3 regions of the Paraburkholderia sp. J7 genome follow, and region 2 is predicted to be linked to each of the others. Evidence: predicted binding sites of a transcription regulator. Region 2 holds the regulator's gene; each other region holds the start of a gene.
The links. Region 2 encodes HrcA, which represses chaperone genes, less so after heat shock. Its sites were predicted from a motif close to TTAGCACTCNNNNNNNNNGAGTGCTAA; they were not measured.

Region 1 (4,157 bases), on a different contig from region 2:
GGAAACGCCGCCCATTTTCGCGCAGGCCGGTGGCGTGGACTTTGTCTATATCGCGAGCGAACCGCCCGCTGCGCAGGGCGAGGCTATCGTCGTGCACCAGGACTCGCCGATCCGTACGAGCGCCGACCTGCGCGGCAAGCGCGTAGCGCTGAACAAGGGCTCGAACGTGCATTATCTGCTCGTCAAAGCGCTCGAGAAGGCCAACCTGAAGTACGAAGAGATTCAGCCAATCTATCTCGCGCCCGCCGACGCGCGCGCCGCATTCACGAGCCGCAGCGTCGATGCATGGGTGATCTGGGACCCGTACCTCGCGGCCATCGAACGCCAGGCCAACGCGCGCTCGATCGCAAACGGTGAGCGCCTCGTGCGCAATACGCAGTACTACATTGCGAGCCGTGGCTTCGCGAACGCGCACGCGCCGATCATCCACGCGCTGCTCGACGAGATCGGCGCGGTGGACACGTGGGCGCGCGACAACGTGCCCGCCGTGGCCACGCAGCTTTCGCCTCTCGTGGGGCTCGATGCGCCGACGCTCGAAGTCGCGCTCAAGCGAGCGGGATACGGCGTGCAGCCCATCGATGCCGCCACCCTCGCCTATCAGCAGCAGATCGCCGACACCTTCTCCGGTCTCAAGCTCATTCCGAAGAAGCTCGTCGTGGCCGACGCGCGCTGGCGCTCGGCCTGAACGCGCCTGCGCCACGAACCGCCGCCATGCGCAGCGGTCGGGGCGCATGGCGCGTGCAGCCCGCTTCAGAAGCCCAGATCCGCACCGCCAGGACCGCCGGCCGGCGCCGTCGCAGCTCCGGCTTTGGGCGCTTCGTGCACGGTCGCGTCGGTCGTGAGCAAGAGGCCCGCCACTGAAGCCGCGTTTTGCAGCGCCGTGCGCGTGACCTTGGTCGGGTCGAGCACGCCCTTCTCGACGAGGTCGCCGTATTCGCCTGTGGCGGCGTCGTAGCCGAAGTTGCCGGAGCCTTCCGCGACACGCGCCGCCACGACGCTCGCCTCTTCGCCGGCATTCGTGACGATCTGGCGCAGCGGCTCCTCCAGCGCGCGCAGCACGATTTTCACGCCCGCTGTCTGGTCGGCGTTGTTGCCCTTCACGTCGAGAATCGCCTGGCGCACACGGATCAGCGCGACGCCGCCGCCCGGCACGATGCCCTCTTCCACGGCCGCGCGCGTGGCGTGCAGCGCGTCGTCCACGCGGTCCTTCTTTTCCTTCACTTCGATCTCGGTCGCGCCGCCCACCTTGATCACCGCCACGCCGCCCGCGAGCTTCGCCACGCGTTCCTGAAGCTTCTCGCGATCGTAGTCGGACGTGGCTTCCTCGATCTGCGCGCGAATCTGCTTCACGCGCGCTTCGATGCCGGCCGCTTCGCCCGCGCCGTCGATCACGGTCGTGCTCTCCTTGCCCACCTCGATGCGCTTGGCCTGCCCCAGCTCCTGCAGCGTGGCCTTCTCAAGCGTGAAGCCCGTTTCCTCCGCGATCACCTGGCCGCCCGTGAGAATCGCGATATCTTCGAGCAGTGCCTTGCGGCGGTCGCCGAAGCCGGGTGCCTTCACGGCAACCGTCTTGAGTACGCCGCGAATGTTGTTGACGACGAGCGTGGCGAGCGCTTCGCCCTCGATGTCCTCGGCGATGAGCAGGAGCGGCCGGCCCGCTTTCGCCACCTGTTCGAGCACCGGCAGCAAGTCGCGAATGTTCGAGATCTTCTTGTCGTGCAGCAGAATGAACGGGTTTTCGAGTTCCGCGATCTGCTTGTCGGGATTGTTGATGAAGTACGGCGAGAGATAGCCGCGGTCGAATTGCAGGCCTTCCACGACGTCGAGTTCGTCGGCGAGCGACTTGCCGTCTTCCACCGTGATCACGCCTTCCTTGCCCACCCGGTCGATTGCCTCGGCAATGCGCTGGCCGATCGACTCCTCGCCATTGGCCGAGATGGTCGCGACCTGTGCGATCTCCTTGCTCGTGGTCGTGGGCTTGCTGATCTTCTTCAGCTCCTCCACGGCCGCCAGCACGGCCTTGTCGATGCCGCGCTTCAAATCGAGCGGGTTGAGCCCGGCGGCCACGTACTTCTGGCCCTCGCGCACGATGGCTTGAGCCAGCACCGTGGCGGTCGTGGTGCCGTCACCGGCCGCGTCGCTGGTTTTCGAGGCGACTTCCTTGACGATCTGCGCGCCGATGTTCTGCAGCTTGTCGCCCAGCTCGATTTCCTTCGCGACCGACACGCCGTCCTTGGTCACGACGGGCGCGCCGAAACTGCGTTCGAGCACGACGTTGCGCCCCTTCGGGCCGAGTGTGACCTTTACGGCGTCGGCGAGCAGATTCACGCCTTCAATGAGTTTGGTGCGGGCGAGGTCGCCGAATACGATGTCTTTGGTTGCCATAGTGATGTTCTCTCAGGTTCCGTTATTGATTCACGACCGCGACGATGTCTTCTTCGCGCAGCACGAGCAGCTCGTTCCCATCGACTTTCACGGTTTGCCCCGCGTACTTGCCGAACAACACGCGGTCGCCCACGTTCAGGTCCGGCGCAATGCGGCGGCCGTCGTTGTCGCGACGGCCCGGACCCACGGCGAGCACCTCGCCCTGATCGGGCTTTTCCGCGGCGCTATCGGGAATGACGATGCCCGACGCGGTGCGGGTTTCCTGGTCGAGTCGTTTGACGATCACGCGATCGTGCAAGGGGCGCAGGCTCATGGGCGGCTTTCTCCGGGGTGTTCTCGATGAGATTGGCACTCGCCACGTGCGAGTGCTGATGGAAAACCCAGTATAGAAAGCGCGCGAGCGGCGCTCCAATAACGAATTGGCAGATGGATATCTCGCGAACGCGCCTATGGATATCGCGGTGACGCGACTCGCGGTTCGATGCCGCAGCGATGGAGGGGATGAAGGGGATGGAGGCGATGGTTGCGCGGGCACCGGTCAAGCCGCGCAACAAGGAGAAAACGCGGGGCGCATGCGCCCCGCGTTTTGTTATTGACGTGGCGCCAGAGCACGCACGACAGACACCAGCGCATCGACCTCGTCACAGGTGTTGTAGAACGCAAGCGAAGGCCGCACGCTCGCTTCGAGACCGAAACGCCGCAAGATCGGCTGTGCGCAGTGGTGCCCGGCGCGTACGGCAATGCCTTCCCGGCTCAACGCCTGCCCGACCTCCTCAGTCGTATAGCCCTTGAGCACGAACGAGAGCACGCTCGCCTTATCGCGCGCCGTACCGACGAGACGCACGCCTGGCACCGGCGCGAGCACACTCGTTGCGTACGCAAGCAAGTCGTGCTCATACCGGGCGATATTCTCGATGCCGATACGGCTCACATAGTCGAGCGCCGCGCCGAGACCCACTGCATCCGCGATATTGCCCGTGCCCGCTTCGAAGCGCGCGGGCGCACCATGAAACACCGTCTTTTCGAACGTGACGTCCTGGATCATGTTGCCGCCGCCTTGCCACGGCGGCATGGCTTCAAGCACCTCGCGTTTGCCGTACACGACGCCAATGCCGGTCGGACCGTAAATCTTGTGGCCGGAAAACACGAAGAAGTCGGCGTCGAGCGCCTGCACGTCCACGCGCATGTGCGAGATCGACTGGGCGCCGTCGACGAGCGCTTTCGCGCCCGCGCGATGTGCGAGTTCCACGATCTCCTGCACCGGCACCACGGTTCCGAGCGCATTCGAGACCTGCGTCACCGCAACGATCTTCGTGCGGTCGTTGAGCAGCTTGCGATACTCGTCGAGCAACACCTGGCCCGAATCGTCGACGGGAATCACGCGCAGCTTCGCGCCCTTGAGCGCCGCGAGCTGCTGCCACGGCACAATATTCGCGTGATGCTCCAGATGCGAGACGACGATCTCGTCGCCCTCGCCGACATTCTGCACGCCCCAGCTCTTGGCGATCAGATTGATCGCCTCGGTCGTGCCTCGCACGAACACGATCTCCTCGGGCGACGCAGCGCCGATGAAGCGCTGCACCGTTTTGCGTGCATGCTCGTAGGCGTCGGTTGCACGCGCGGCCAGTGCATGCGCGGCGCGGTGAATGTTCGAGTTCTCGTGCGCATAGAAGTACGCGAGACGATCGATCACGGCCTGAGGCTTGTGCGTCGTGGCGGCGTTGTCGAACCAGATCAGCTGTTTGCCGTTCACCCGCTCCTGCAGGATCGGG
Region 2 (4,157 bases):
CGTAGAGCGTTTGCGCGATGCTGGCCGGGCCGCGCACCTCGCAAATTCCCCGCACCTGCACTTCCCACACCACATGATCGATCTCAATTTCGACGAGGTCGCCCACGCGCACGTCCTTCGATGCCTTCACGGCGTCGCCGCCAATGCGCACGTGCCCCTTGCCTACGGCGTCCGAGGCGAGCGAGCGCGTCTTGAAGAAGCGCGCCGCCCATAGCCATTTGTCGATGCGCAGCCGCGCGCCAGGTTCAGTCGAAATCTTGTAGTTCATCAGAGGCTTTCCGCAATGCGCCGCTCAATCTGCAGGGTCACGCCACCGCACCGGCCGGCGCCGCGGCCTGCACCGGCCAGCCCTGCAGGTGTTGCGCAACAATTTCGCCCAGCGCCGCGATCCACGCGTGCGAAGCGTTCAGGCACGGGATGCGATGGAATTCCTTGCCGCCGGCGTGCAGGAATTCGTCGCGCACTTCCATGCCGATTTCCTCGATGGTTTCAAGGCAATCCGCCGTGAAACCGGGGCAGAACACGTCGGCGCGGCGCACGCCGCCCGCCCCCAGTTCCCGCAGCGTGGGCGCCGTGTACGGCTGCAGCCACTGCGCCCGCCCAAAGCGCGACTGGAAGGTCACCCGGCATTCGACCGGCGTTAGCTCCAGCGCATGCATGAGTAGCGCGGCCGTTTGCTGACACTGGTCGTGGTACGGGTCGCCCAGATCGAGCGTGCGGCTCGGCACGCCGTGAAAGCTCAGCACGAGGCGGTCGCCCGCCGCGAAATTGGGCTTGCCGTGCGCATGCCAGTACTGATGCACCTGGGCCGCGAGCGCCGCGATATACGCCGGATGGTCGTGATAGCCACGCACCGTGCGGACTTCCGGCTGGTTGCGCATGCGGCGCAGCGCAACGAAGGCCGCGTCGAACGCCGTGGCCGTGGTCGACGCCGAGTACTGCGGATACATCGGCATGAGCAGGATGCGTTCCGCGCCCGCCAGCTTGAGCTGGTTCAGCATCGCCGGGATGTCGGGCGTGCCGTAGCGCATCGCGTAATCGACGAGGACCGTGTAGTCGTTGATCTGCAGCAGGTGGCGCAGGCCCTCGGTCTGCTTTTGCGTGTGCACGCGCAGCGGCGAGCCCTCGGGCGTCCAGACCGCCGCATACTTCTTCGCCGACGAACGGCCGCGAAACGGCAGGATCAACGCGCGCAGGATGACCTGCCAGATCGGGGCCGGAATCTCGACCACGCGCGGATCGGACAGAAACTGCGCGAGATAGCGGCGCACGGCGCGCGGCGTGGGCGCGTCCGGCGTACCCAGGTTGATGAGCAGCACGGCGACGCGATGCGCCGCGGCGGACTGCGAAGGCCGCTCCAGGTCGAAACGCATAGGCGATCAGTGGCGCCGCGCGAGTGCGCAGCAACGGTTACACGAAACAATCATTATAGCGGGCGGTCCAGGCGGCCCAAACCGGCCCGCGCCGGCGCGGGTTACCGTGCGTTGTCAGCGGTTGCCTGAGTTTGCCTGGCATTGGCCGTTCGGCCGATGGCGCGCGGCAAGCGTTTCGGGGATGATCTTCGGAAAGACAGATGGGCCTGATAGCCGATGCAGCGGGCCGGTGGCGGCGCTCAGTTCTGGCTGAGCGTGAGCGAGAGCAGGCGCGCGGTGATGTCGACGATCGGAATCACCCGGTTGTACGCCATGCGCGTCGGCCCGATCACGCCGAGTGTGCCGACGATCTTGCCGTTCACCTCGTAGGGCGCCGTCACCACGCTCATTTCCTCGATCGGCACGAGTTGGGACTCGCCGCCAATGAAAATCTGCACGCCCTGCGCGTGGCTCGAGACGTCGAGCAGCTGCAGGAGGCTGGTTTTCTGGTCGAACACGTCGAAGAGCTTGCGCAGGCGCGCCATGTCCGACGAAAGATCGGCCACTTCGAGCAGGTTGCGTTCGCCGGAAATGAGCAAGGTGTCGCCGCTTTCGGGCTCTTCGGTGCTCGCGGTCACGGCCGCGTGCATAAGCGAGGTCATGTCGCCGCGCAGCGCGTCGATTTCCTCGCGCAGGCGGCGGCGCACCTCGTCGAACGACAGGCCAGCGAAGTGCGCGTTGATGTAATTCGAAGCTTCGACGAGCTCGGAAGGCGAGAAGTCGCGCTGCGTCGCCATGATGCGGTTCTGCACGTCGCCTTCGGGCGTCACGATGATCAGCAGGATGCGCTTGTCGGACAGGCGCATGAACTCGATCTGCTTGAACACGTGGCTGCGCCGGGGCGTCAGCACCACACCCGCGAACTGCGAGAGGTTCGAGAGCACGCTGGCGGCGGCCGCCACCACTTTCTGCGGCTCGCCCGGGCGCAGCGTGGTCTTCACCGCGCGCGTGAGCGCGTCGTCGTCGGAGCTGGGCTCGACGGTGAGCATGGTGTCGACGAACAGGCGATACCCGCGCGGCGTGGGCACACGCCCCGCCGACGTATGCGGGCTGGACACGAGACCCAGCTCCTCGAGGTCAGACATGACGTTGCGGATCGTCGCCGGGCTCAATTCCAGGCCGGAATAGCGCGACAGCGTGCGCGAGCCGACCGGCTGACCTTCGGCGATGTAGCGCTCGATCAGCGTTTTGAGGAGGGTTTGTGCGCGAGGATCTAGCATGACTCAAAATTTTAGCCTAACGGCGGGTTGGCCGCGAGTGCGCCGCCAGACCGGGCCTCGCGGGCGTACCTTCGGCTCAGGGTGCGGCGCCCCGGTACTTCGCGCGATACCTCGCGCCTTGTCATCGCCGTGTCACCGGCGGCGGGCTGGAAGGCGCGGCGCGCAAGGCCCGGCGGGCCTGTCCCGGTCTGCGCCAGGTTCTTTTCGCGACGTGACTATGGTGTAATGCCGGCATGCAGATCCAGAAGATCCAGAGCCAGTTCAAGACTGTTGCGCTCGTTGGGCGCAGCAATACGCCAGGCATCGCCGAGCCGCTGATGGCGCTCGCCCAGACCATTTCGAAGCGCGGCTTCGAGGTCGTGTTCGAAGCGCAGACCGCAGAGGAAATCGGCGCGCAAGGCTATCCCGCGCTGCAACCTGCCGAGATCGGGGCGCGCGCGGACGTGGCCGTCGTGCTCGGCGGCGACGGCACGATGCTCGGCATCGGCCGCCAGCTCGCGCCGTACCGCACGCCGCTCATCGGCATCAACCATGGGCGGCTCGGCTTCATTACCGACATCGCGTTTTCCGAGATGCAGGAGGTCGTGCCGCAACTGCTCGCGGGCTCGTTCGAGCGCGAGGAGCGTTCGCTGCTGGAGTCGCGCATCACGCGCGACGGCGACCCGATCTACCACGCGCTCGCCTTCAACGACGTGGTCGTGAACCGTAGCGGCTTTTCCGGCATGGCCGAACTGCGCGTGAACGTGGATGGCCGCTTCATGTACAACCAGCGCTCGGACGGTTTGATCGTCGCGACGCCCACCGGCTCGACCGCTTACGCGCTCTCGTCGCAGGGGCCGATCCTGCATCCGCAGCTGCAAGGCATCGTGCTCGTGCCGATCGCGCCGCACGCGCTCTCGAACCGCCCGATCGTGCTGCCCGACGACTCCAAGGTGAGCATCCAGATCGTGGCGGGCCGCGACGTCAACGTGAACTTCGACATGCAATCGTTCACGGCACTCGAACTGAACGACGTGATCGAGGTGCGCCGCTCGCGCCACACGGTGCCCTTCCTGCACCCGGTCGGCTATAGCTACTTCCGCACGCTGCGCAAGAAACTGCACTGGAACGAGCACCCCTCGCTGCAGGGCGATCCGGAGGACTAAACCCGCGTCTTCGCGTGAAGCGCGCGTGGTCGTTGCCACGCAGTTGCCGCGCTACCAGCAGTCCCACGGTAACCCAAGCCAACCAAAACAAGCAGAACCAGACGCCATGCTTCGCCATCTTTCGATTCGCGACTTCGTGATCGTCGCGGCGCTCGACCTCGAATTCGACAGCGGCTTCACCGTGTTTTCCGGCGAGACGGGCGCGGGCAAGTCGATCCTGATCGACGCCCTCGCCCTCACGCTCGGCACGCGCGCCGACGCGAGCGTCGTGCGCACGGGCGAGAGCCGCGCCGACATCACCGCCGAGTTCGATGTGCCGCCGCACGCTGCCCTTTGGCTCGATGAGCAAGCACTCGCGAACGGGGACGGCGAGCAGACCG
Region 3 (4,157 bases), on a different contig from region 2:
CGACGAGAAACGTGGTGAACAGGTGCGCGCCTTTCGACAGGCGATTCCAGCCGAAAAAGAACAACCCGACAAAGGTCGATTCGAGGAAGAACGCGGCGAGCCCTTCCACGGCGAGCGGCACGCCGAAGATGTCGCCCACGTAGTGCGAGTAGTACGACCAGTTGGTGCCGAACTGGAACTCCATCGTGAGGCCGGTGGTGACGCCCATCGCAAAGTTGATGGCGAAGAGCTTGCCCCAAAACTGCGTCATGTCCTTGTAGATCACCTTGCCGGTCATCACGTACACAGACTCCATGATGACGAGCAGCCACGAGAGGCCGAGCGTGAGCGGCACGAAGAGGAAGTGGTAGAGCGCGGTGATGGCGAACTGAAGACGCGAGAGTTCCACCGATTCAATCGCGGGCATGACGGTCTCCTCGTTGTGGCGGCGTGGCCGGAGCTTGGGACACGGACGGCTGGGGCCTTGATGCCATGGGCACGGCCAGGATGGCCTGCGCGACAGCGGCAGGCGGCATGTTCATGTCTTCTGCCTGCGGGTGATTGAAGAATGCGTATTTGAGCGCCATCAGCAGGACAAGCTTGATGACGAGAACGAGGGCGATATCGCGCGCAAAGGTGGGGCCGCGCATCCACTGAAGGATGCGCGTGCGCAGCAACGACGGTGCGCGCTGGCGTTGACCGGATGCCGGGATCATGACGACGGGTGCCCTCGAACGCGTTACGAGGCCAGACCGCGGCGCGGCCTCTGGCTCACCACCTCGAAATCATCTTAGGGTGGAATCAGCGCGGCCGGTGCGAAGGTGCGCAGCTTTCGCAGCGCGCAAAAGAAAAACCCCGTTCGCGGGAACGGGGTTTTCGGTTTGGCTTTTAGACCTGCTGCGGCTTACGCGTACTCGGCGAGCGCGGTGCGCATCTTCTTCATGGCGCTTGCTTCGATCTGGCGAATGCGCTCAGCCGAAACGCCGAACTCGTCGGCCAGTTCGTGCAGGGTCGAGCCGCCCGAACCGTCGTCGTCGACGTTGAGCCAGCGCGCCTCGATGATGCGGCGGCTGCGCGCGTCGAGCGCTTCCAGCGCGCTCGCAATGCCGTCAGACTGCAGGCGGTCGCGCGAACGTGCGGCCAGCACGGCGCTCGGCTCGTTATGCGAGTCGGCGAGCCAGGCGATCGGGGCGTACGACTCCTCGCCGTCCTCGGTCTGGCCTTCGAGCGCGATGTCGGCGCCCGACAGGCGCGTTTCCATCTCCACGACCTCTTCGCGCTTCACGTTCAGTTCCTGCGCGAGGCCGTCGATTTCCTCCGGCGTGAACGACTGCAGGCCCTGCTTGTGGCTGCGCAGGTTGAAGAACAGCTTGCGCTGCGCCTTGGTCGTGGCGACTTTCACCATGCGCCAGTTGCGCAGGATGTATTCGTGGATCTCAGCCTTGATCCAGTGCATCGCGTACGACACGAGCCGCACGTTCTGCTCGGGGTCGAAGCGCTTCACGGCCTTCATCAGACCGATGTTGCCTTCCTGGATCAGGTCGGCGTGCGGCAGGCCGTAGCCTAGATAATTACGCGCAATCGACACGACGAGGCGCAGGTGCGACAGCACCAGGCGGCGCGCACCTTCAAGATTGTTTTGCTCGCGAAACTCGGTCGCGAACTGACGCTCTTCCTGGGGCGTCAGCATCGGGATCCGGTTCACGGCTTGAATATAGGCGTCGATGTTGCCCAGCTGGCCGGGCAACAGGGAAGCATTCGCGAGCGCCAATGAGCCCCCGGCCTTGGCCGACGACGGGCTCAGCGTACTCGGAAGGGTCATGGTCATTGCGTTGCTCACGTAGCGAACTCCTCAGGAATCTTGCAAAAGTCAGACACCGACTCCACGGTGGATGTTAGCACTCTGAATCACCGAGTGCTAATACTTGGAGTCTGTAGGGGCTTCAAGGTTCCTTGATTCCTATCGAAATTGTTGTATCGATAGATTACACTAAACGCCGGCAGTCAAGCGGGGCGGGGCTTGGCGCCCGGCGCAGGCCAGCGCACAGGGCAGGCCGAAGGAACACTCTAGAACGGGTCAGCAGTCCGGCGCGGGGGCGCGGGAGATAAAGGGTTGAATCAAGGGGGCTCTCGACGGAGCCGCGCAGCGCTCGGACTTTGCCACAGAATCCGATGAATAGACATCAGACGAAGCTGAAAGTGCTGCGCTGCGACATCAGGGCGCGGCTGCGGGGATGCAGCTGCCGCCATGCGAAGTTTTCACCGGACGCGTGGCTTATGCGCCATACATGGGGGTGTTGTCTTTGATCGCAAGTATCCTTGCGTGAAATCCTGGTATAAATTTCAGCCAGACATATGCGGAAAATCTTCGGCGTGGGGCTGCGCTCAGGCGCGGGCCGGCGCGCAAGGGGCTTGAGCGATGGCGGCAAAACTAATCGATGCGATTCGCGGACTTGAGCGCGAGCGCTTTCGCGCGATGGTTGATGGCGACGGCACGTCGCTGGACCAGTTGCTGTCCGATCACGCGACCTTCGTCCACACCAACGGCAAACGCGAGACCAAGCAGCAGTTCATCGATGCGATCACGGCGGGCCGCCGCCGCTACCGCCAGATCGAGATCCAGTCGCAGGACGTGTTTCAAGCCGGAAACGAGGCCTGCGTGGTTTCCGGGCGCGTGCTGATCGAGATGGAAGCGAACAACGGTGCGCTGCTCTTTCCTATTGCCTATACGGCGATCCAGACGCAAGAGGGTGGTCACTGGCGTCTGCTCGCATGGCAGGCGACGCGTTGCGCGATCGAGTGACGACCGGTAAGTCCACTCGCTGGAGCGCCGCTTAGGCGCTTCAGGCGCACGCCGGCGGCCCGTTTTGCCGCCGGCGCTCAACATGCCGCCGATTTCCCTGCTTGACTTCAAACTGCCTGGGTTGCTGCGCGCGGTCGGCGTCAGGCCGCCACGCGCTCTTCTATACGCGTCCAGGCCGCACGATTCACTGCGCTGACCACCGCCGCCACGCAGGCATGGACCGCGTCATCACCCACGCCCACGCCGTGGCGCAGCGGCTGGCCACCCACACGCGCACCGACGAATACGGCCGTGCCACCCTGCGCCGTACGTTCGCTCTCGAACGAGGTAATTTCGATACGCTCGCCCGCCGTTGCCGCGATTGCGGCGGCCACGGCTTGCGCATGCGCCTCGTCGGCGTTCGCGGCAGCCGGCATGGCCACGTCGCGGCCTTCCCAGCGCACCCGGCCTGAACCCACGTTGGCGGCCGGCCCGCGCGTTTCGAAGTACTCACGCGCGAACAGCGCGCAGACGGCATCGCCCGTGATTTCCTCGCCCGACGTATCGGCGACGGTCTGTACGGCGTGGCTGAACTCGATCTGCACACGGCGCGGCGGCGTGAAGCCCATGCCGCGCTCGAGCAGATACGTCGCGCCGCCCTTGCCCGACTGGCTGTTCACGCGGATCACCGCGTCATAGCTGCGGCCGAGATCGGCGGGATCGATCGGGAGATAGGGCACTTCCCAGACCGCGTCGGGCCGTTGCTGCGCGAAGCCCTTGCGGATCGCGTCCTGGTGCGAGCCCGAGAACGCCGTGAACACGAGGTCGCCTGCATACGGATGGCGCGGGTGCACGGGCAGCTGGTTGCAGCGCTCGACCACGCGGCGCACGGCGTCGATGTCGGAGAAGTCGAGGCCCGGGTCGATGCCCTGGGTGTAGAGGTTCATCGCGAGCGTGACGAGATCGACGTTGCCGGTGCGTTCGCCATTGCCGAACAGGCAGCCTTCGATGCGATCCGCGCCCGCGAGCAGCGCCATTTCGGCGGCGGCCACCGCCGTGCCGCGGTCGTTATGCGGATGTACCGAGAGGACGATGCTGTCGCGGTACGCGAGGTTGCGGTCCATCCACTCGATCTGGTCGGCGTAGACATTGGGCATCGCCGCTTCGACGGTCGCCGGGAGATTCACGATCATCTTGTGATCGCGCGTGGGGCGCCACGTCTGGGCCACCGCATCGCACACTTCGCGCGCGAAGGTCAGCTCGGTCATGCTGAACGTTTCGGGCGAATATTGGTAAATCCAGTGTGTTTGCGGGTTTTTGTCGGCATGTTCGCGGATAATGCGCGTGCCTTCGACCGCGAGCGCCTTCACTTCGTCCTTCGACTGGCCGAACACGA

Region 1: the regulator HrcA is predicted to act here: its motif matches at 2,731-2,757, upstream of groES (co-chaperone GroES).
Region 3: the regulator HrcA is predicted to act here: its motif matches at 1,875-1,901, upstream of rpoH (RNA polymerase sigma factor RpoH).

The regions. Positions count from the first base shown of each region.
Region 1 is NZ_CAJMYZ010000003.1:54,468-58,624, forward strand. It holds gene U5A58_RS05740 (sulfonate ABC transporter substrate-binding protein) at 1-685, shown strand, start outside; gene groL (chaperonin GroEL) at 751-2,385, opposite strand; gene groES (co-chaperone GroES) at 2,408-2,698, opposite strand; gene U5A58_RS05755 (family 2A encapsulin nanocompartment cargo protein cysteine desulfurase) at 2,975-4,157, opposite strand, start outside.
Region 2 is NZ_CAJMYZ010000004.1:120,677-124,833, reverse strand. It holds gene U5A58_RS08065 (RNA-binding S4 domain-containing protein) at 1-268, opposite strand, end outside; gene hemH (ferrochelatase) at 306-1,373, opposite strand; gene hrcA (heat-inducible transcriptional repressor HrcA) at 1,613-2,632, opposite strand; gene U5A58_RS08050 (NAD kinase) at 2,866-3,777, shown strand; gene recN (DNA repair protein RecN) at 3,884-4,157, shown strand, end outside.
Region 3 is NZ_CAJMYZ010000001.1:92,801-96,957, reverse strand. It holds gene U5A58_RS00430 (cytochrome ubiquinol oxidase subunit I) at 1-406, opposite strand, end outside; gene cydP (cytochrome oxidase putative small subunit CydP) at 393-695, opposite strand; gene rpoH (RNA polymerase sigma factor RpoH) at 884-1,819, opposite strand; gene U5A58_RS00415 (nuclear transport factor 2 family protein) at 2,399-2,782, shown strand; gene leuA (2-isopropylmalate synthase) at 2,923-4,157, opposite strand, start outside.